One region of the Bacillus cereus group sp. RP37 genome, then DNA from elsewhere that is predicted to be linked to it. Evidence: riboswitches for the same ligand, from Rfam matches in the RefSeq annotation. Region 1 holds a riboswitch; each other region holds the start of a gene.

Region 1 (7,172 bases):
TGCTTTTTTCTTTATTAACAACTTTTCAATTTCATCTAACACGCTACGTTCTAATGATAATTCTGTAATCAACCGATCAAATTCTACGGGAGGCAAAGTCGATTTCTCTTCTAACCATTTACAAGCTAAAATAGGACGTAATACATAAAAGTACTTTTTCAACTTTACATTCTCACCTTGCAAAAATTCACGATAATTTTTTGATGCCATATGTAAGTAATGATATATCGTTGCTTTTGGATCAAAATTCTTTTCACTCATTTGTTGAAGCTGCTCTGGAAAATGAGAGTTTTTCGAATAAAAAATTGGTGATCGAATCCACTCGAGTAAAGCTGGATTTGACTTTGCGAATAGTTGTAATGCCTTTTTAATATCCCAGCCACTTATATCTAAATCATCACTAATCGGATATTCAATTACATCTCGTTTATCATGAATTGATAAATACCATTCCACAGGGTGTATATAAACGAATCTAACATCATAATCACTATCTTTCGATGGAAATCCCCACGCACGACTCCCTGATTCTACTGCAAATAAAATTTTTACATCATTCTCTTTTTCAATTCTGTCTAACTCCAGCTCAATTTTCTCTCTCATTTCTTACCATCTCCATTTTTTGATTATTTCCTTGGAAATTCGACAAATATATTACTCATTTTACTACATACTAAAATAACTGTCAGAAAAATTCTGACAGTTCAAAAATCCCTATTTGTTCTTTTCTGTTACACTAACCGCAATTCGTTCAAACTCTTTTTGAATCTCCTCTTTATATGCATCCACTTTTGAAAAGTCCATAGCAGCAATATAAATTCGTTCTAATTTATCACGAACTGATTTTGCTTTTGCTAAGAAAGACATCGCCTCATTCATTTTTGCTTTATATTGAATGGAAACGTCGCGAATTTCTGTCGCATACTTCTCATCTGTCCCTGGTGTCACAATCAAGGCATACATATCTATAATTTCATCACCTTCGCGGCTCGGAAAATATTCATGTGGTGCGGTGCTATCAAAAATTGCAAAACCCAATTCTCTTACGATAACCATATCAAGACTATTTGGATCAAATCCACAATGATATACTTCCACTTCAAATCCTTTTTCTTCTGCTGCCTTAGCTAATTTTTTGAGCATTGTCGACTTCCCAGAGCCTGGGCGTCCTTTTATAAAATAACGATGTGATAACCCTTCTGTTAAATTCGGAACAAAATCAACTGCTCCTTTCGGTGTAGCTGCTCCTAAAAAGCGATGTTTCACAAGCGGTTGTTTCCCTCCTTTATCTGTAAATAATTTCTGAATCAGCTCATCTGTTAGTTCATTCGCTTTATCAAAATCAATATTATTAATATATATTTTCTCCCACGCATCATGTATAATTAATGCCTCTTTAAAACAAGCGTATGCTGCTTGAAAAGCTTTGCTTGCTTCTGAAACAAATCGTTCAATTTCCACCTTCTGCTTTCTTAATTTATCTGAATCCCAAGCAACCCCCAAATTAATATACTCTTCGACAACTCCTGGCATTTTCGGCTCAATAACATGGGGTGATGTTCCATCTACAATTCCTACTTTTAACTTCGGGATAATTACACCATCAACCGATTTATTATCAGAAGAACAGTGTAAAAATTCAATATCGTATCCTTTTTCAATCCATTCACGACCTATTGCCTTGATTAAAGAAGATTTACCGGTTCCAGGACCACCTTTTAAAATAAATAACCTATCTAGCCCTTTCAAATTCTCGTCGTATAAATTATGGAATCCTCTAGCTGTATTTCCACCAGCATAATAATTCAATATATTCCCTGTCACTGCACTCACTCCTTCGCAGCATTCTATTTACATAAGCTACAATATGCGAGCAACTTTATTTGGGTGAATACCTATTTTGTGTTGCGTAAAAAAAGGAAATGAATTACAATTTAAATATCGTAAATATTCCGAACTTTAAAATTAAATATACCTTTTATCAAGAGAGGCAGAGGGACCGGCCCTTTGAAGCCCAGCAACCTCAGTTTATACAAACTGAATAGGTGCTAATTCCTGCAAAATGCATTGCATTTTGGAAGATAATACTCAACTAGTATGTAAAGCTCATCTTTCTTGATTATGAAGGATGGGCTTTTTATTATTTGAAAAACATATATTGGAGGTATGTAAAATGAAAGTAATTGATCTATCACAAACATTTGAAAACAATATGTCTCAATTTCCTGGAACACCAAAAATCCAACTAGAAGCAATTACAAACGTTGAAGAGACAGGCTATCAAGTTACAGATTTTCATTCTGTCGTTCATGTTGGCACGCATTGCGATGCTCCTGCACATTTCATTTCAGGTGCAACAACCATCGATCAATTACCCCTTGATCAATTTGTAGGCGAGGCCGTTCTTATCGATGTAACTCATATTCAAGAGCGAAAATTACCTAAGGAAGTATTGTATAATGCTGACATAAAAGAAGGTGATATTATCATTTTCCATTCCAACCTATCTACTAAGTGGAATACAGAAGCTTATGAGAAAGAAGCATTTTATCTTTCCGAAGAATTAGCTACAGAACTAGTTCGATTAAAAGTAAAATCGGTCGGTTTAGATTTTATTTCTCCTGATGAGGTAACGACAGAAACATCACCGATTCATCACATACTACTTGGAAATAATATTTATTTAATTGAAAACTTAACAAACTTAGATGCCATTAACACGAAACGTTTCTTTTTCTCAGCGGCACCTTTAAAAATTAAAGATAGTGACGGTGCTTTTGCAAGAGCATTCGCTGTTATTTTTTAAACACAGTCTATAAAAAAAGCAAAGATCATCATTGACCTTTGCTTCTATATTTTTTATTTAAATTAAGAAATAATTGTTCAACACGAGGGCGTACCCAAGCTAAATAATCTTTCTCTTTCTTCTTTGTACAAGCTATCTCTTCTCCATCTACCATTTCGACAAGTTCTAGCTCTAACAGCTGCCTCGTGAATGCTAGCATATCCACTTCTTTGGCCGGATACTCTTCTCTTAATTTCTCCTCAATTTCCCCCAATAAAAAACCGTCACGCATCATTGCCAATGCATCAATCCAAAGTGGCGGCATTTCATATTTTTCTCCTGTAATTGTATCTTTTACAATATAATTCTTTTGCTCTTTTCGAAATTGAATCGTGTGTAAACATACAGTCGAATTTAATGTTAATTCCATCATACCACCCCTCTCATCATATCTGCATAGAAAAAAGGATGCGCGTGCACCCCTTCTTATCTTTTCATAACACTACTAAACCGTTACATGAGAAAACAATCTCATGTCGATATTTTCCTCCATTATAAACGAAGTATTTTTAAAAAAAAACCCTTCTTGCAACATTTTATAAAATGTTTATATTTACACAACAAGAACACTTTTCTGAAAAATAATTTCTTTTACTACGCTACACTGTTGGCAAATAAATTTCCACTTTCGTTCCTACTCCCACACTACTTTGAATGGAGATACTTCCTTGATGCTCCTTAATAATTTTATGTGTAATCATTAACCCAAGTCCTGTACCATTCTCCTTCGTTGTGTAAAAAGCTTTACCGATTTTATCTAACTTCTCGCTCTCTATACCAGATCCTTGGTCTTCGATAGAAATACATAAATGTCCTTCAGTTTTTTCGTATACACGGATATGAATGTCTCCACCTTCTAGCATCGATTCTATCCCATTTTTAATAATATTTAATAACACTTGTTTTAATTGTTTATCATCACCGTTTATAGCTGGTAAATTCCCCTCTATTTGCAAATGAAATTGCACTCTATATTGCGCTGCATAACTTTCCATTAGCTGCACAACATATAGAAGGATTTCTCGTATATTACACAATTCATAATTTGTTGGCTTCGGCTTTCCTAACAACATCAATTCACTAACAAATCCATTTATCCTTTCAATTTCTTGTAACATAATATCATAGCTTATCGTATCTGCTGGGTTTCTTTCTTTTTGCATTTGCGTAAATCCTTTTAAAGCCGTTAATGGATTTCGAATTTCATGCGCAATTGTTGTAGACATCGTCCCAATGACAGCTAAATTTTCTGTCTCTTTCATATTGTTCATCATTTCAACCACTGTTCTTACATAAGATTGAAATCGTTTTAACAAAGAATGTGAAATAATGAAATAGAATACACATAAAACAAGCGGAATTACCACTTTTAAATCTTGTAATAGCAATGTGAACAGTACGTACTTTCCAATTACACTAAAGGAAACTAAATAAAAATATTTTCTATTCACAAAAACTGGGGCAAATAAAATTAATAACATTTCTACCATACTACCATGTTCAAAAGCTCTATCCGTTCGCAAATAAATCATTAAATTATTAACAAGATTGATAAACATGTACCCAAATAAAAATAAATATTTTACAGAATATACATACCCTCTTTTTTGAAGATATATCGAAATAGGAAATAATGCTATTACAAATATATACACACCTATCCCAAGGCTACCTTCTGGCCAACCTACCGCTGTTCCATTAATATTCATAGCCGGATACACAAAATAATAAATAACGTCATATAAAAAAAATATAATATAGAATAATAATACAAATACTTTTAAAGCTTCTCTTTCCTCATAAATCAAGCTTTTAAATTTTTTCATATAAATACTCCTCATGATCAATACAAAAACTCTACATATTATCTTCTTAAATTATAAGTATGAAATTGCTTTCAGAACAATATGTAACCTTATAACACGAAAAGGAAGGAGATCTCCCCTTCCTTTTCGTCACAACTTATATCCATCTTACCCGATCATGTAGCAGGCCATCCGTAAAATTATTATGTCCTATTACAAAATTATTCATATATAAATTCAAATATTCTCCGTACTTACTTTCTGTATTTAATAATAATTCCTCTACATAATAGGCACCTTGTTTAAAGTTATCGAACAGTAAACTACATAAGCCAGCATAAATTCCGCATCCTACTTGGAAGTAAGTCGCATTCGTTTTATATTTATGAAAAACTTGACTGCTATTCATCACGTTATACATATATGTCTCGCTATTTTCATAAACGAGTAATACACCTACTAGATCCTCGCCCGCAATCTCTTCTTCGGCTGGATTAAATACTTTACGATTCCAATTCCATAAATCTTCTACTTGATCTAAGTTCTGTCTAATTACATTAGTCGTATACTCATTAATTCGGTAAAGAAAACCCACTTCCATATTGAAGTTTTTTCCTAAAATTAAAACTTCCTCATGTGGCATTAAACAGCCATAAAACTCTTTCTCTCCTAACTTTACTTTATACTCTGAAGCATATACATCTTCATAAAAATAAAGAGGACGATGCTGACTCATATACATCGGATAACTCCATATCGCTTCATCTAGAAATCGCTCTACTGCCCATGAAGCATAAAGTGTATGAGGCTTTATCAGTGCTGTATCATTCAAAAATGACGTATCATGTTCTACTATATAGCATGCTCTTGGCTTTTCTTTTGGCCGCTCCTTCATAAGTTCAACAACCATCCATTGAACAACACCTGGATTCATACCTGAGCCTATAATTGCTTTTGTATTTGTAAATTTCTCTTTCTCCTTCTCAAACCTCGTATATCTTTCCGTAAGCTGAAAGCCGATTAAACTATCGTCCTGATCTACTTCCTCATTTTCCAAAGCTGAATTAATATAACAAATTCCAAGTTCATTACAACAACTTAATACTCTGATTGTATCTGCCCCCGAAACATCAATAACAACACCCGTGCTTTTTTCTTTCAAATGTTGTTTGAATTTCACTACATCTTGAAGGTCAATTTCATATAAAAACAATTGATTTTTCAAATTTGGAAACAACTCACCATAATAAGCCCTATCTTTTTGTTTTATATCAACCAAATGAAATGTAACATTCTTTATCGCTTCATAAATCGGGTCTTTTTCATTTACTATCGCTTGATTTAAAATTGCTAAAACTGCTTTTGCTGCTCCACCAGCACTACCAAGTAATGTAATCGATAACGAATTTGGAAACTGCTCCACAAACAAAACCCCTTTGATATATTAGTTGAGCAGTTCTCCCTCAAAAAATAAATTGAATATATTACAAGATGGCTCGTACATATTTTTTATAATTTCGCACAAGATTAGCTCTTCATAGATAAAGCTAACATATTTATATTCAATTCATTTTTACCCTCATATTCAAATCAATCTAAACAAATAGGCTCGACCTTTTCTTCTACATATAAAAGAAAAAGCCAGCCCTTTCAACTCGTCTACGGACAATGGACAGATTTCACATGTTGAATATTCACATACATTTTTGCATCACGTGCTTTTAATATTTCAATATGCCCCTCATCAATCTTCGCCATCTTTCCAATCTTATTAGACTCCTCACCTAAATCGAACACCATAATTTTTCCAGCCATTTTAATAAGCTGCTCTTCAAATGTTCTAGCTAACGTAATATTTAACGGATTCACGGGGAGTTCATTTTTATTGAGGGCATACGGAACTTGATTTTCTTTATACGGAATTAACCATTTCAAATGCTTTAAAGATATATATACTGTTTTATAAACTGGACTATAAAAAACAATATAATCGTTCATTACACTTGTAACATAACCGTGTATTGGAGCATTTCCTGCTACATAAACTTCTGTAAAAATCCCTTTAGAAGTACTTAATACTTTTCTCAAAGAAATGGAAGGGGATTCCCTCTTAATTACAGAATCCACATCTGGTTTTGATATCTCTTCATCATATGGTCTTAAAAACTTATAATATTGTACATGGTATAAAGATATATATACGTAGTCTTGTCCATTGTAAAGAACAACAATATCATTTCCTACGTCTATTAATACACCTTTAAATCTTTTTTCACCAATTAATTTAACATATATATTTTCTCCAATACTTTTGTTTAACTCATTCATCTGTATCCTCCTTCCTATGAATTTTTACTCTCCTATTCTCCATTTCAAAAAATAACCAGGGGCAATGTTCTGTTTTTTAATAGTAAGAAACCCTTTTTCATATATCCAAAAATAATTACAGAGAAATATGAAATCATTCTTCACTTTCAATCATAATGCCCCTTTTATTTATTAAACATTATTCTTCTTCAGTC
Region 2 (7,172 bases), 1.0 Mb from region 1:
AATTGTCCCTAACGTCCCTACAACTGTACGTTGCATAGATGTCGTTCCCCGTTCAATAATAGCAGCAGGTGTACTTTTATCCTTTCCATGCTTCATCAGTTGTTCACATATGTAGGGTAAATTACTAACCCCCATATATACCGCCAATGTCTCTACACCTTTCGCTAAATTTTCCCACTTCACTTCCTCTGCAGCATCTTCTTTCCTATGTCCCGTCACAATAGCAAAACTCGCACTTGCATCACGGTGCGTCACCGGAATACCAGCATAAGCAGGCGCAGCTATTCCAGCTGAAATACCAGGAACGATTTCAAATGGTACACCTTGCTTTGCTAACGCTTCAGCTTCTTCTCCCCCTCTACCAAATACAAATGGATCACCGCCCTTAAGCCTCGTTACAACTTTTCCTTTTTTCGCATATTTAATAAGAAACGTGTTAATTGTCTCTTGCTTCATCGTGTGATAATTTGGTAGTTTTCCGCAATAAATTAAATCTGCTTCGGGCTTTGCATAGGAAAGCAACTCTTTATTTACAAGGCGGTCGTACAAAATAACATCTGCCTTCTCAATACATTTCAACCCTTTCACAGTGATTAAATCTGGATCACCAGGACCCGCACCAACGATATAAACCTTCCCCATCATCTCTCCTCATTTCTACTATTAAAGTGAAACTTCCATCCTTATATACGAATGGAAGTTTTCATTATTTCGTATTACCTTTTCCTTACTCATGAATAACAAATGCCGCACCTTTTCGAATCTTCTTTTTTTCAAATAGGGAAATCTCCTTTACTTCTGGCAGCGGTAAAAAATGCTTTTCAAGCTCCATCTCCGCGAGCTTAAACGCCTGTTCTTCACTTTGAGCAACGACAACAATCGGAACAATACTATTTACTAACACAGCTTCAAATCGATATAAATCCATATTGTCCCTCCTAAGACGCTATTACTTCTTCTAGCACGTTATTTAACGCTATTTGTAATGTCTCTACACCAACACGGCCGACAAAATCATAAAACGTTTCAGCTGGTAATTTATTCTCTTTGAAATAACTTATAAATGATGCAAGTACATCAGGTAGATCCTCGCCATCTATTTTTCCTTTTAACTTTTGATTATAAGCACCACCATCTAACAACGTTCCACCTACATATATTTCAAATGCCTCAACAATTCCTTTTTCCTTCGTTTTCATTTTCACCCCTTGTAATCCAATGTCAGCAATTTGACGTTGACCACATGAATTCGGGCATCCTACCATATGAATACGAACCGGAACATCGAGTGCAATTTGTGTATCTAAGTATTCGGCGATTTTTCGCAATCTTTCTTTCGTTTCTACTAAAGCAAGATTGCAATATTCAATACCAGTACAAGAAACCGCATGACCAATAAACGATTTCGGACTTGCTGATATTGCTTCAAACAACGGCTCATTTAGTAAACCCGTCACATTTTTTGGCGGAACATTCGGAATAATGAAGTTTTGCGAATTACATGTACGAATTTGTCCATTTCCATACTGCTTAGCAATTCTTGCAATCTCAAACATTTCTTCTGCATGCAGACGTCCTACCGGCACATTAAAACCTACATATTTTAGTCCATCTTGTTTTTGGTCTTGGACACCATAGAAGTATCCCGCATTCCAACCTTTGAGAGCACTTTCCCCTTTACTTTGCAATGGTCCTGTATACTCTATTAGTTTCTCTTTAAACTTCTCTGCTCCCCAGTCTGCAACAAGAAATTTCAAACGGGCTAAATGACGTTTTTCACGATATCCAAAATCACGGAATATTGTAGCAATCGCAATCGCTACCGTCTTTACTTCTTCTGGTAAAACAAATACATCTAATTCATCAGCTAAGTATGGACGAGCTGATAATCCACCGCCTACTTTTATATGAAAACCAACTTTTTCCTCACCATCTATCTCTTTCTTTGCAGGTGTAAATGCAACACAGTTAATCTCTGCATTTGCTGAGTTATAAATGTTAGAACTAATAGACATTTTAAATTTACGTGGTAAGTTAGAAAACTCTTCATTATGTTGGAAGTAGTCATATACTTCTTTCACAATACCAGTTGTATCCAACAGTTCATTCGCATCAATACCCGCAAGTGGATTCCCTGTAATATTACGCGTTATATCACCACACGCTCCAGCTGAAGATAACCCCACTCGCGCTAACCTTTTAAAAATATCTGGAATTTGATGAATTTCTAACCAGTGAAACTGAATCGCCTGTCTTGTCGTAATATCTATTACGTCACGCCCATAATCCTCAGCGATAGAAGCAAGCACTTCTGCCTGTGCATTCGTAATAATCCCTGAAGGAATATTGACACGCATCATAAAATAACCAGCTTCTTTCGGTCTTTGTAAATACAACCCTGCCCATTTAAATGCGTCCCACTCTTCTTTCGGAATAGATTCGAATCCATTTTCAGCATAGTAAGGAATATCATTAAAGATTTCCAAACCATCTTTTTTTAACTTATTTTTCTCAGTCTGATTTAATTTTTCATTGTTAGCCCATACTTTTTCATAACTCATTTTTAAATCCCCCTATATAAAACTACGCTCTTGTAAGTACTTAACAATTTGTTCTGCACATTCTTCAATAGAATACTTATGCGTTTCTACAATTAATTCCGCTTGCTTTGGTTCCTCATACGGTGAATCAACACCTGTAAATTCCTTAATATCACCTTTTCTTGCTTTTTTATAAAGCCCTTTTGGATCACGTTTTTCACACTCTTCAATTGGACATTTTACAAACACTTCTATAAACTCATCTGCAGCTAATAGATCTCTAACTTGTTTTCGATCTACTCGAAATGGTGAAATGAACGCTGTAAGAACAACAGTACCTTGATCTACAAATAGTTTCGCTACTTCGCCAATCCGTCTTATATTCTCCATACGATCACTTTCAGAAAAACCTAAGTCTTTATTTAAACCGTGGCGTATATTGTCTCCATCTAGTACATAGTTTCCAATATTCTTTTCAAATAGTTTACGAGCAACCGCGTTCGCTACCGTAGATTTACCTGAAGCTGATAATCCAGTAAACCAAACTACAAAACTATGATGCCCATTTTTTACTCTTCTCTCATCTTTTGAAACAGATGCTGTATGCCAAGTAATATTCGTATCCATCTCATTCTCTCCCTATTCTGTTACTACTTCTTTTTTCAAACCTTTAATTAGTACTTCCACTACTTCTTTACGACTAAATGTACTTGGCGGAACCTCACCGTTTCTTAATAGTTCTCTTACTTTCGTACCAGATAAAATGACATGATCTTCTTTTCCGTGCGGGCATGTTTTCGTCGAAGCCATCGCTTCACATTTCGTGCAGTAAAAACTATGTTCAAAAAATAACGGTGTAATCCCTAACTCTTCCACTGTAAAGTTTGTAAAAATTTCTTGCGCTTCATAAGTACCGTAATAATCTCCTACCCCTGCATGATCGCGCCCTACAATAAAGTGCGTGCATCCAAAATTCTTTCTGACTAATGCATGAAATATCGCTTCCCTCGGTCCTGCGTAACGCATTGCTGCAGGAAATACACTTAAAAAGACACGCTCTTTCGGATAATAATTTTGAAGTAATACTTCATAGCTTTCCATCCTTACATCAGCAGGAATATCGTCCGACTTCGTTTCCCCAACGAGTGGATTTAAAAAGAGGCCATCTACAATTTCAAGAGCAGATTTTTGAATATATTCATGGGCACGATGCACCGGATTTCTCGTTTGGAATCCAACTACTGTTTTCCAACCACGTTTTTTAAATTCTTCTCTCGTTTCAATTGGATCTAAATGATAAGAAGGAAACGGATTATTTTCAAAACGTTTCGTAAGAATAGTTGCTCCTCCAACGTAAACGTTCGGTCTTTCGTATAATTTTTTCACTCCAGGATGAGCCTCATCCGTCGTTTTATACACTAGTAACGCTTCTTTTTCCTTATCTGGTACAAAAATATCTTCTATTTGAATGACACCATATACATTTCCACCGTTAACAAGTTTTACTTCTTCTCCAGCTTTTAGAGTCTCTGCTACTTCTTCTGTTACTGGTAATGTAATTGGTATACTCCATACGCTCCCATTAGCTAAACGAAGCGTTTCTACGACCGAATCATAATCTTTCTTTCCTAAAAAACCAGTAAGAGGGCTATATCCCCCTGTCGCTAATAGCTCTAAATCACTTAATGCAATGTTATCTAGCTGAATTTCTTTTTCAATTTGTGATACGTCGTATGTCTCGTCTACACGATTTATTAATTTGTTTACTGTACTCATTTTTCTATACCCTCTCTTAGCTTTATTTTCAAATTCATCTTATTGGTAATGAAGACCACATTCAGTTTTCACTTTCCCGGCCCATCTACCATCTCTCGAATCGCCACCCTCTCCTACAGGTAACGTACATTTCTCACACCCAATACTTGGATATCCAACATCATGCAATGGGTTATACGGCAAGCTATGTTTGTATACATATCGCCATACCTCTTTCCACGTCCAATGAATGAGCGGACAAACTTTAATAGATTGAAAGCGATGATCTTGATTTATAAACTTTGTATGCTTACGCGTTTCTGATTGTTCCCTCCTTAAGCCCGATATCCATGCTTTTTCCGCTGCTAATGATTTTTCTAACGGTAAAATTTTTCTAATTTTACAACAAAGATTCGGATTACTTTCCCATAATTTCTCACCATGCAGCTTCGCTTGTTCATCAAGTGTAAGTTCTGGCTGTTTTTCTATAATATTTAATGAAGGAAATCGTCCCCGCACTTTTTGAATTAATTCATACGTTTCTTGAAAATGAACATTTGTATCTAAAAATACAACTTTAGCAGATGGATTTACTTGGTTTATAAGATGCAGTAATACCATACCTTCTACTCCAAAGCTACATGCGTATACGATTTCATCTTTATACTCTTTATAAGCCCAACTTAAAACTGACAACGCGCCTTTCGTTTCATCTTCTTCCGAAAATGAAATGCCATTTTCATCCCACGTTTCATACGTCAACATGTTTTTTCCCCCTGTAAAAGCAAAAAGACGGTTTTAACCTCATAAAATAGGTTAAAACCGCCTCTAGTTTTTCTAGTCAGCGCTTTTTTTACTTTAAACGTACTTTTTCACTTTTCTCTAATTGAATGACTTTCCCATCTTGCACAACAATTGTAATTGAACCATATTTCATATCAGCAAGCATCGCTTGAATTTTCTCAGATACTTCCTCAAAATGTTCCCGTACGCTCACGCGAACAGCCCCCCTTTTTTATTCATAAAAAAAATCTTTCCCATTTCGAAAAGACTGTTCGGTAATATATTTTACCTTATCTTTCAAAATGGATTCCATTTTGCTGGATTTAGCACCTTGCTTTCTATAAGCAGGTTGCCGAGCTTCGTTGGGCCAGTTCCCTCCGCTTCTCTTGATAAGCTTTGTATTTGTATTTTATCACAATTCTGATTTTTTTCAATCCTAGTTTTCCGATATATTTTATTTATTTTATACCACCATTTAGAGGCCGTACAATTCTTACCTCAAAATCCAGCAAGAGAAAAGTGCCTTGCTGCCTGTAAACGCCCAATTGATGGGGACTAATAATTAGTGGGGAATGCCCACACTGATTATAGTTTCACTTTATAAAAAAGGAATTGCCCCTCAGAACAACTCCCTTTCCTTACTTAAACAAGTTCTTTAATACGTATGCGATCGTTCCCAATAATATTTTCATATGTTTCACGCTCTACAACAATTTGTGATGTTCCGCCTTTCGCGAAGACGACAGCTGGTCTACGAATCCGATTATAATTATTTGCCATCGAGTACCCATATGCCCCTGTACAAGAAATCGCTAGTAAATCGGCAGAAGCCACTTTCGGTAGAGTAATATCCCAAATCAACATATCTCCACTCTCACAGCACTTCCCAGCAATCGAAACGATTTCCGCATTCTCATCATTCCCTCGATTCGCTAACATCGCTTCATAACGAGCGTTATATAAAGCTGGTCTTAAATTATCAGTCATCCCACCATCCACTGATACATATTTCCGAATACCAGGAATGTCTTTCACAGATCCGACTGTATAAATTGTCGTTCCAGCATCACCTACAATACTACGGCCTGGCTCAACCCATATTTCTGGCAATGGATAATTACATACTGTAAATTGTTCTCTCACTGCATTTGTTACAGCTCGCACATATGTCTCAAGAGTTAATGGTGTATCTGACTCTGTGTAGCGTATTCCGAATCCTCCGCCCACATTTAGCACTTTTACTACATAGTTCGTTCGCTCTCTCACTTCTTCTAAAAATTGATGAAGAACTTCAATCGCTCGAACAAATCCAGCCGTTTCAAATATTTGCGATCCGATATGTGAATGAATTCCTAACACATTATAATTTGATTTTTGTAAAGCAAGTTCAATTGCTTGCATCGCTTGACCATTCGAAACGCCAAATCCAAATTTCGAATCATCTTGACCTGTTGTAATATATTCATGTGTGTGCGCCTCTACTCCAGGCGTTACACGAACTAATATGTTCACAAATTTCCCGTGTTGCACTGCTAAATCATGCAAAATTTCTAATTCCAAGAAATTATCTACGACAAAACAACCAACATTAGCCTGAAGAGCCATCACGATTTCTTCTTCTGTTTTATTATTGCCGTGAAAATGAATACGCGATGCTGGAAATCCTGCTTGAAGCGCAGTATATAATTCTCCTCCAGAAACAACATCTAATGACATATTTTCTTCACGAGCTACTCGGCACATCTCCATGCACAAGAACGCCTTGCTTGCATATGCTACTTGATAAGAGAAACCACTTTCTTTAAAAGCACGATGAAACGCGCGGCACTTTCCTCGAATAGACTCTTCATCGTATACATAAAGTGGTGTGCCGTATTGTTTTGCTAGCTGCGTCGTATCGCACCCTCCAATTTCTAAGTGTCCTTGCCCATTGATTCGGCTCGTGCCGTGTAAATACATTTGAATTCCTCCCTTATTTCCTCTAAAACTCATAACCCCAATCTTCTATTCATTGCAGCACGCTTTTAGATAGACAAAAAACGCGCGGAACAATGTTCACACGCGTTTCTTATTAGGAAAAATATATATTGAAAA
Region 3 (7,172 bases), 3.8 Mb from region 1:
GTTTTCTTCCTTCTGTAAGTGCGAGGCTTAAATCTTCTTGTAGCCCTTGTTTCGTACCTTCTACAATGTAATTTGCCAGCCTTTCATCAATAGTTAATGTTTCTTGGATAACGACATCTTTCTTTTTTGCCGCGCGATAAAAATTTGTAAATTCTTCTAACGTCTCTTGCGTCGTTTCAAAAAGCAATGCATCTGCAAGACGTTTTTCTTCTTCCGTAATTGACGCATAGCGCTCTAATTTTTCAGTATTCACAATCGCGTAATCTAATCCAGCTTTCGTTGCATGATATAAAAAGACGGAATTTAATACTTCGCGTCCAGCTGGTGGTAAACCAAATGATATGTTACTTACACCTAAAATCGTTAAACACTCTGGTAATGCTTCTTTAATAAGGCGAATTCCTTCTATCGTCGCTGCCGCCGAGCCAATATATTCTTCATCACCTGTACCTACAGGAAATACAAGTGCATCAAAAATAATATCTGACGGGCGTATACCATATTTCGTCGTCAATAATTCATAACTTCTTTTCGCAATTTCGAGTTTTCTTTCCGCACTTACTGCCATACCTTCTTCATCAATTGTTCCTACAACAATAGCGGCACCATATTTTTGGAGAAGAGGTGTCACTTTTTTAAATCGTTCTTCTCCATCTTCTAAATTAATTGAATTGATAACAGCTTTTCCTTGAATATAAGTAAGAGCTCTCTCCATCACATTTTCATCTGTTGAATCAATCATAATTGGTACTTTTAATACTTTTGTAACTTCTGCCAAGAAATTTTCCATATCTTCTATTTCATCCCGGTCCGGGTCTGCCATACAAATATCAATAATATGAGCATTTTTCTTCACTTGCGCTCTTGCGACTTCAGCAGCCTCTTCAAATTTCCCTTCTGCTACTAATCGTTTAAATTTACGTGATCCAATAACGTTTGTTCTTTCTCCAACAAATAACGGCCTCATAGAATCATCATATTGTAGTGCCTCTAATCCACTAACACCATGTCCATCTCGTTCACGGTGTTCACGCGGCTTCAGAGACGCTAACGCGGATTTCATTGCTTTTATATGTTCTGGTGTTGTGCCACAACAACCACCGATAATATTAACCCATCCTTCTTCGGCAAATCGCTTCACTTTTTCGGCGAGAGAAGATGGAGATTCATGATAATGTCCATCTTCATCAGGAAGGCCTGCATTTGGATAACAAGAAATGTAACACTCCGATAAATCAGATAGTGAACGAATATGGTCTCTCATAAACTCCGGACCAGTCGCACAGTTTAACCCAACCGATAACGGCTTCATATGTTCTATCGATAAGTAAAAAGCCTCAATTGTTTGCCCAGCCAGAGTCGTTCCCATCGGTTCAATCGTTCCCGAAATCATAATAGGAACAATTGTATTTAGTTCATCAAAAGCTGCTTGAATTCCAATATAAGCTGCCTTCACATTACGCATATCTTGACTCGTCTCAACGAGTAATACATCAACTTCTCCATTCAATAATCCTCTTGCCTGCCGTGTATAGGCTTCAATTAATTCTTCAAACGTCACACCACCAGTAACACTAATCGCTTTCGTTGTCGGCCCCATTGCTCCCGCAACATATACTTCCTTCCCGCTTTCTATAACAGCTTGCTTTGCTAAACGTGCTGCTTTCTCATTTAGTTCCTCATCTAAATGAGACAACTCATAATCATTTAATACAATATTCGTCGCCCCAAATGTATTTGTTTCAATAATATCCGCACCAGCTTCAATATAAGCTTTATGAATCTTTAAAATGACATCAGGCCTTGTTTCTACTAAATATTCATTACAGCCTTCGTACTCTTCTCCTCCGAAATCTTCCGCAGTTAAGTCCTCTTGCTGGATCATTGTCCCCATTGCACCATCTAATATTAAGATGTTATTTTGTAATTTTTCTTCTATACGTTTCATCAATTAATACCTTCTTTCACTTCTTGCTTTTCTCTCACATATTTAACAAGGTGTTCTGTAATTTCATATTTTAGAAATGGTGTAATAAGATAAATGCCGTTAAAATATTTCATCGCCGCATCAATTAGTTCTTGTGAAATGCGAATTCCTTCCTCAATTGCTGCCTCTTTCGTTTCATGTCCATCCATTCTCTCCCTTATTTCTTCAGGTAGCGTAATTCCTGGCACCTCAAAATGAAGAAAATCTGCATTCCGTTTACTTATTAATGGCATAATCCCAATAAAAAGCGGTTGTTCCAAATGTTTTGTCGCTTCATACACTTCTTCCATTAACGCGACATCGTAAATCGGCTGAGTTAAGAAATATTCTGCTCCAGCATCTATTTTCCGTTCCATTCGCTTAACCGCTGCTTTTAAATGTCTTACATGCGGGTTAAACGCACCTCCCACTGAAAATCTTGTTGCTGGACCTATTGATTTCCCTAAAATAGAGCGCCCATCATTCATTTCTTTAATCATTTTAATGAGCTCAATAGAGGACAAATCATATACAGAAGTGGCACCTGGAAAATCACCAACACGTGCTGGATCACCAGTTAAAGCTAACACTTCTTCCATACCTAACGCTGATAGGCCTAGTAAATGAGATTGTAGTCCGATGACGTTATGATCTCTACACGTTAAATGCGTCAATACTGGAATATCATGCTTCGTTAATAATGCTCCCATTGCCATATTCGAGATGCGAGGCGATGCTAATGAATTATCTGCTAGAGTAATAGCATCTGCTCCAGCTCTTTTCAATGCTCTTGCGCCTTCAAAAAACCGCTGCGTATCTAACGTTTTCGGTGGATCTAATTCCACTACTACTGTCGTTTGTTTTTTTGCTTTCTCTGCTAAAGTGACATGAGCTTTTGAACGTTTCTCATGTGTATGAACTACTTTTGGTCTTTGAATCGTATCCTTTTCTATTACAGGCGTAACATTTAGAGTAGCACGTTTCATACTTTCAATATGTTCTGGAGTCGTGCCACAACAACCACCCAATAACCGAATACCTTGCTCAATAAATTTCGGTGTCATCGCTTCGAAATAAGCCGGACTTCCTTCATATACGTAACGTCCCTCCACATAATTTGGAAGACCTGCATTTGGATATGCTGACAAGTAGCCATTTTGAGGAATCGATATCATTTTAAAAGCTTCCGTCATATGAAGTGGCCCTAGTTGGCAGTTCAATCCAACAACATTTGCACCGTAATCTAATAGCTGTTTTAATATTTCATTTACATCATTTCCATTTTGAGTCGTACCTGCCTCATGTAACGCTAATTGAGCTACAATTGGAATATTCGTTTGTTTTCGTAACACCTGAACAGCATGAAGTAATTCAAACTCATCATAGAAAGTCTCTAATAGCAGTCCATCAACCTGTTCTTCTAATAATGCACTTGCCTGTTCCAACAACATAAATTCTCGCTCCATATCAGTTGTCGTAACAGCTCCGATATGTTTCATACCGCCAATTGTTCCTAAAATTGCATTTTTGTCGGTAACAGATGCTTTCGCCAGTTTTACTGCCGCTCTATTAATTTCAGTAACTTGATTTTCTAAACCATACATACGTAATTTTGCTTCATTTGCTCCGTACGTATTTGTTTGAATCACATCTGCCCCAGCAGCTACATATTGCTTATGAATCGATATAATTAAATCTGGATCAGATATATTCAATTCTTCAAAACTACTTTGCAAACCATGTGAATGTAATAACGTCCCAACCGCACCGTCACCTATTACAATTCCTTTTGACAATAAATCTAGTAATTTCACAAATCTCCCTCATTTCTATCAATATAAAAACCCCCTCTTCACTTTGAAGAGGGGGACATAATCGTTCCTCCTCTTATTATGCAAAACATTCGTTTTGCAGGTATTAGCACCGTTTCAAACATTTCGTTTGAAGGTTGCCGGGTTTCACAGGGCCTTTCCCTCCACCGCTCTCAATAAGAGTTGTCTTTATTATTTTATTTATGTAGCTAAAAGGAAATGCGTTCCCCTTTTAACAATGTTTGCTAATTTTTTAATAAATTTAGCACGCACAAATGCAAAAGTCAATGACACTTGCGGAAAAATAAAAATTATTTAAAATAAAGTTGCAATTCAATTATCTTTTGTTGTAAAGTTAAAAACATAATAAAATTTCATACGAACATTCTTATCTAGAGAGGTAGAGGGACTGGCCCTACGACGCCTCAGCAACCATTAACATTTGTTAATAAGGTGCTAATTCCAGCAAATTGTGAAAGATTTGACAGATGAGAAGAAGACTCTATTCAAACCGAAAGCCTTCTTCTTAGAAGGCTTTTTTTATTTTACATTCACTTAATTGTTAATTTAAAAGGGAGGAATTTTCACATGTCAACTATCGAAACAAAACTAGCACAAATCGGAAACCGGAGCGAAACTACAACAGGAACTGTTAATCCACCTGTTTATTTCTCAACTGCTTATCGTCATGAAGGAATTGGCAAATCTACTGGCTTTGACTACTCACGAACTGGCAATCCAACTCGCGGCCTTTTAGAACAGGCAATCGCAGATTTAGAATACGGTGAACAAGGTTATGCCTGTAGTTCAGGGATGGCAGCTGTTCTCCTTGTCCTTTCCCTATTCCGTTCCGGAGATGAACTTATTGTATCCGAAGATTTATACGGGGGCACTTATCGATTATTTTCTGAGCACGAAAAAAAGTGGAACGTTCGATGTAGATACGTAAATACACAATCTATTAAACAAATTGAGCAGTCTATCACAATTGAAACAAAGGCTATTTTCATAGAAACTCCGACTAATCCATTAATGCAAGTTACTGATATTGCCGCTGTCGCAACTGTAGCGAAAAGACACGGACTACTTCTTATTGTAGACAACACATTCTACACACCTTATATACAGCAACCATTAACAGAAGGTGCTGACATTGTACTTCATAGCGCAACAAAATATTTAGGAGGACATAACGATGTCCTAAGCGGACTTGTCGTTGCAAAAGGTAAGGAACTTTGTGAGGAAATCGCTCATTATCATAATGCCTCTGGTGCGGTCTTAAGCCCATTTGACTCATGGCTATTAATTCGTGGTATGAAAACGTTAGCGCTTCGTATGAGACAACATGAAGAAAATGCAAAAGCAGTTGTCGCTTATTTAAATGATGAAGACGGGGTGACAGATGTATTTTATCCTGGAAGAGGCGGCATGATCTCATTTCGTCTGAAAGATGAAACATGGATCAATCCATTCTTACAATCTTTATCCTTAATTACATTCGCTGAAAGTCTTGGTGGTGTTGAAAGTTTAATGACATATCCAGCAACGCAAACACACGCTGATATTCCTGAAGAAATCAGAACAGCAAACGGTGTATGTAATCGTCTTCTGCGATTTTCCGTTGGCATTGAAAATAGTAACGATTTAATTCAAGACTTACAGCAAGCCATTAAACTTGTAAAAGAAGGTGTAAGAATATGAGTTATTCTATAGATACACTCTTACTGCACAACCAATATAAACATGACTCGCAAACAGGAGCTGTTAACGTTCCCATCTATAATACATCAACATTCCACCAGTTTGATATAGATACGTTCGGAAAATATGACTATAGCCGATCTGGTAATCCAACTCGTGAAGCTCTTGAAGATATCATTGCTTTATTAGAAGGCGGAACAAAAGGATTTGCCTTCGCATCAGGGATTGCAGCGATTTCTACTGCATTCCTCCTTCTTTCACAAGGTGATCACGTACTCATTTCAGAAGACGTATACGGAGGCACTTATCGAATTATAACTGAAGTTCTCTCCCGTTACGGTGTTTCCCATACATTTATTGATATGACTAATTTAGAAGAAATAAAGCAAAACATTAAGCCAAATACAAAACTCTTTTATGTGGAAACACCCTCTAATCCGCTTTTAAAAGTGACAGATATTCGTGCTGTTTCTAAACTTGCAAAATCTATTGACGCCCTTACTTTTGTTGATAATACATTTTTGACACCACTATTCCAGAAGCCACTTGACCTTGGCGCCGATGTCGTTCTTCATAGTGCCACAAAATTCATTGCTGGTCATAGTGATGTTACTGCCGGATTAGCGGTTGTAAAAGATGCCGAACTCGCTCAAAAACTTGGATTTTTACAAAATGCATTCGGCGCTATTTTAGGCCCTCAAGATTGTTCTCTCGTGCTTCGTGGTCTAAAAACATTGCATGTACGTCTTGAGCATTCAGCTGCAAACGCCAATAAAATTGCACACTATTTACAAGAGCACGCTAAAGTTCAAAATGTCTATTATCCTGGCTTACAATCACATCTTGGATTTAATATTCAACAATCTCAAGCTACATCAGCCGGAGCTGTCCTATCTTTCACTTTACAATCAGAAGACGCACTCCGCCAATTTCTATCAAAAGTAAAATTACCTGTCTTTGCGGTTAGTTTAGGTGCTGTCGAATCGATTCTTTCCTACCCAGCTAAAATGTCACATGCAGCATTGTCACAAGAAGCTCGTGATGAAAGAGGGATTTCTAATTCATTACTTCGGTTATCCGTCGGCCTTGAAAATGTTGACGATTTAATATCCGATTTTGAAAATGCCCTTTCTTATGTAGAAGAACCTGTAAATGCATAGAGAGAATAGAAGATATGAAATTAAGTTATCATATCTTCTTTTTTATGCTGTTAAGTATATTTTTCACTTTTCGTATAGTTCATAAAAAACGACAGAGCACCATCTATTTCCAAGTAATGAATTAATTGATATATTAAGAAGTAAAAAAGGGGCAAAAATAATGGATACTTGTGCAGATGTTTTAATCGTTATCGATTTACAAAATGGAGTATGTTATAGCGAAGAGCATTTATTTGATTTACAAAATTTACTTACAAAAGTAAATAAAAGAATTTCTTCATACAGAAAAACAAATAAACCAATTCTTTTCGTTCAACATTGCGATGATGATTTAGTACCCGAAAAAGAACTTTGGGCTATTCATGCTGATTTAGATGTTCAAGAACAAGATTTTTTTGTAAGAAAAACACATGCCAATTCATTTTATAAAACAAACTTAAAAGAGATTTTAGATCAATTATCTGTACATCGTATTGAGTTTTGTGGTGCCCAAACAGAGTACTGCATGGATGCTACAATTAAATTTGCCCATGG

What was found. A riboswitch is a leader RNA that binds a small molecule or an ion and turns the genes downstream of it on or off. The one in region 1 is predicted to bind S-adenosylmethionine.
Positions count from the first base shown of each region.
Region 2: linked by a shared signal. The riboswitch ahead of QCI44_RS20985 (YezD family protein) and the one ahead of QCI44_RS26250 (cyclase family protein) in region 1 are both predicted to bind S-adenosylmethionine.
Region 3: linked by a shared signal. The riboswitch ahead of metI (cystathionine gamma-synthase/O-acetylhomoserine thiolyase) and the one ahead of QCI44_RS26250 (cyclase family protein) in region 1 are both predicted to bind S-adenosylmethionine.

Region 1 covers NZ_JARVHP010000001.1:4,992,300-4,999,471, forward strand. The annotation lists gene QCI44_RS26240 (nucleotidyltransferase domain-containing protein) at 1-603, opposite strand, end outside; gene QCI44_RS26245 (PRK06851 family protein) at 715-1,824, opposite strand; SAM riboswitch class I at 1,976-2,088, shown strand; gene QCI44_RS26250 (cyclase family protein) at 2,174-2,806, shown strand; gene QCI44_RS26255 (hypothetical protein) at 2,835-3,215, opposite strand; gene QCI44_RS26260 (ATP-binding protein) at 3,445-4,671, opposite strand; gene QCI44_RS26265 (S-adenosylmethionine decarboxylase related protein) at 4,808-6,073, opposite strand; gene QCI44_RS26270 (LSm family protein) at 6,310-6,978, opposite strand; gene QCI44_RS26275 (hypothetical protein) at 7,157-7,172, opposite strand, start outside.
Region 2 covers NZ_JARVHP010000001.1:3,977,597-3,984,768, forward strand. The annotation lists gene cobA (uroporphyrinogen-III C-methyltransferase) at 1-642, opposite strand, end outside; gene QCI44_RS20960 (DUF3906 family protein) at 728-928, opposite strand; gene QCI44_RS20965 (nitrite/sulfite reductase) at 939-2,561, opposite strand; gene cysC (adenylyl-sulfate kinase) at 2,574-3,167, opposite strand; gene sat (sulfate adenylyltransferase) at 3,180-4,316, opposite strand; gene QCI44_RS20980 (phosphoadenylyl-sulfate reductase) at 4,356-5,060, opposite strand; gene QCI44_RS20985 (YezD family protein) at 5,149-5,292, opposite strand; SAM riboswitch class I at 5,366-5,474, opposite strand; gene lysA (diaminopimelate decarboxylase) at 5,721-7,037, opposite strand.
Region 3 covers NZ_JARVHP010000001.1:1,166,229-1,173,400, reverse strand. The annotation lists gene metH (methionine synthase) at 1-1,948, opposite strand, end outside; gene QCI44_RS06190 (bifunctional homocysteine S-methyltransferase/methylenetetrahydrofolate reductase) at 1,948-3,780, opposite strand; SAM riboswitch class I at 3,851-3,960, opposite strand; SAM riboswitch class I at 4,163-4,272, shown strand; gene metI (cystathionine gamma-synthase/O-acetylhomoserine thiolyase) at 4,366-5,478, shown strand; gene metC (cystathionine beta-lyase) at 5,475-6,638, shown strand; gene QCI44_RS06175 (cysteine hydrolase family protein) at 6,799-7,172, shown strand, end outside.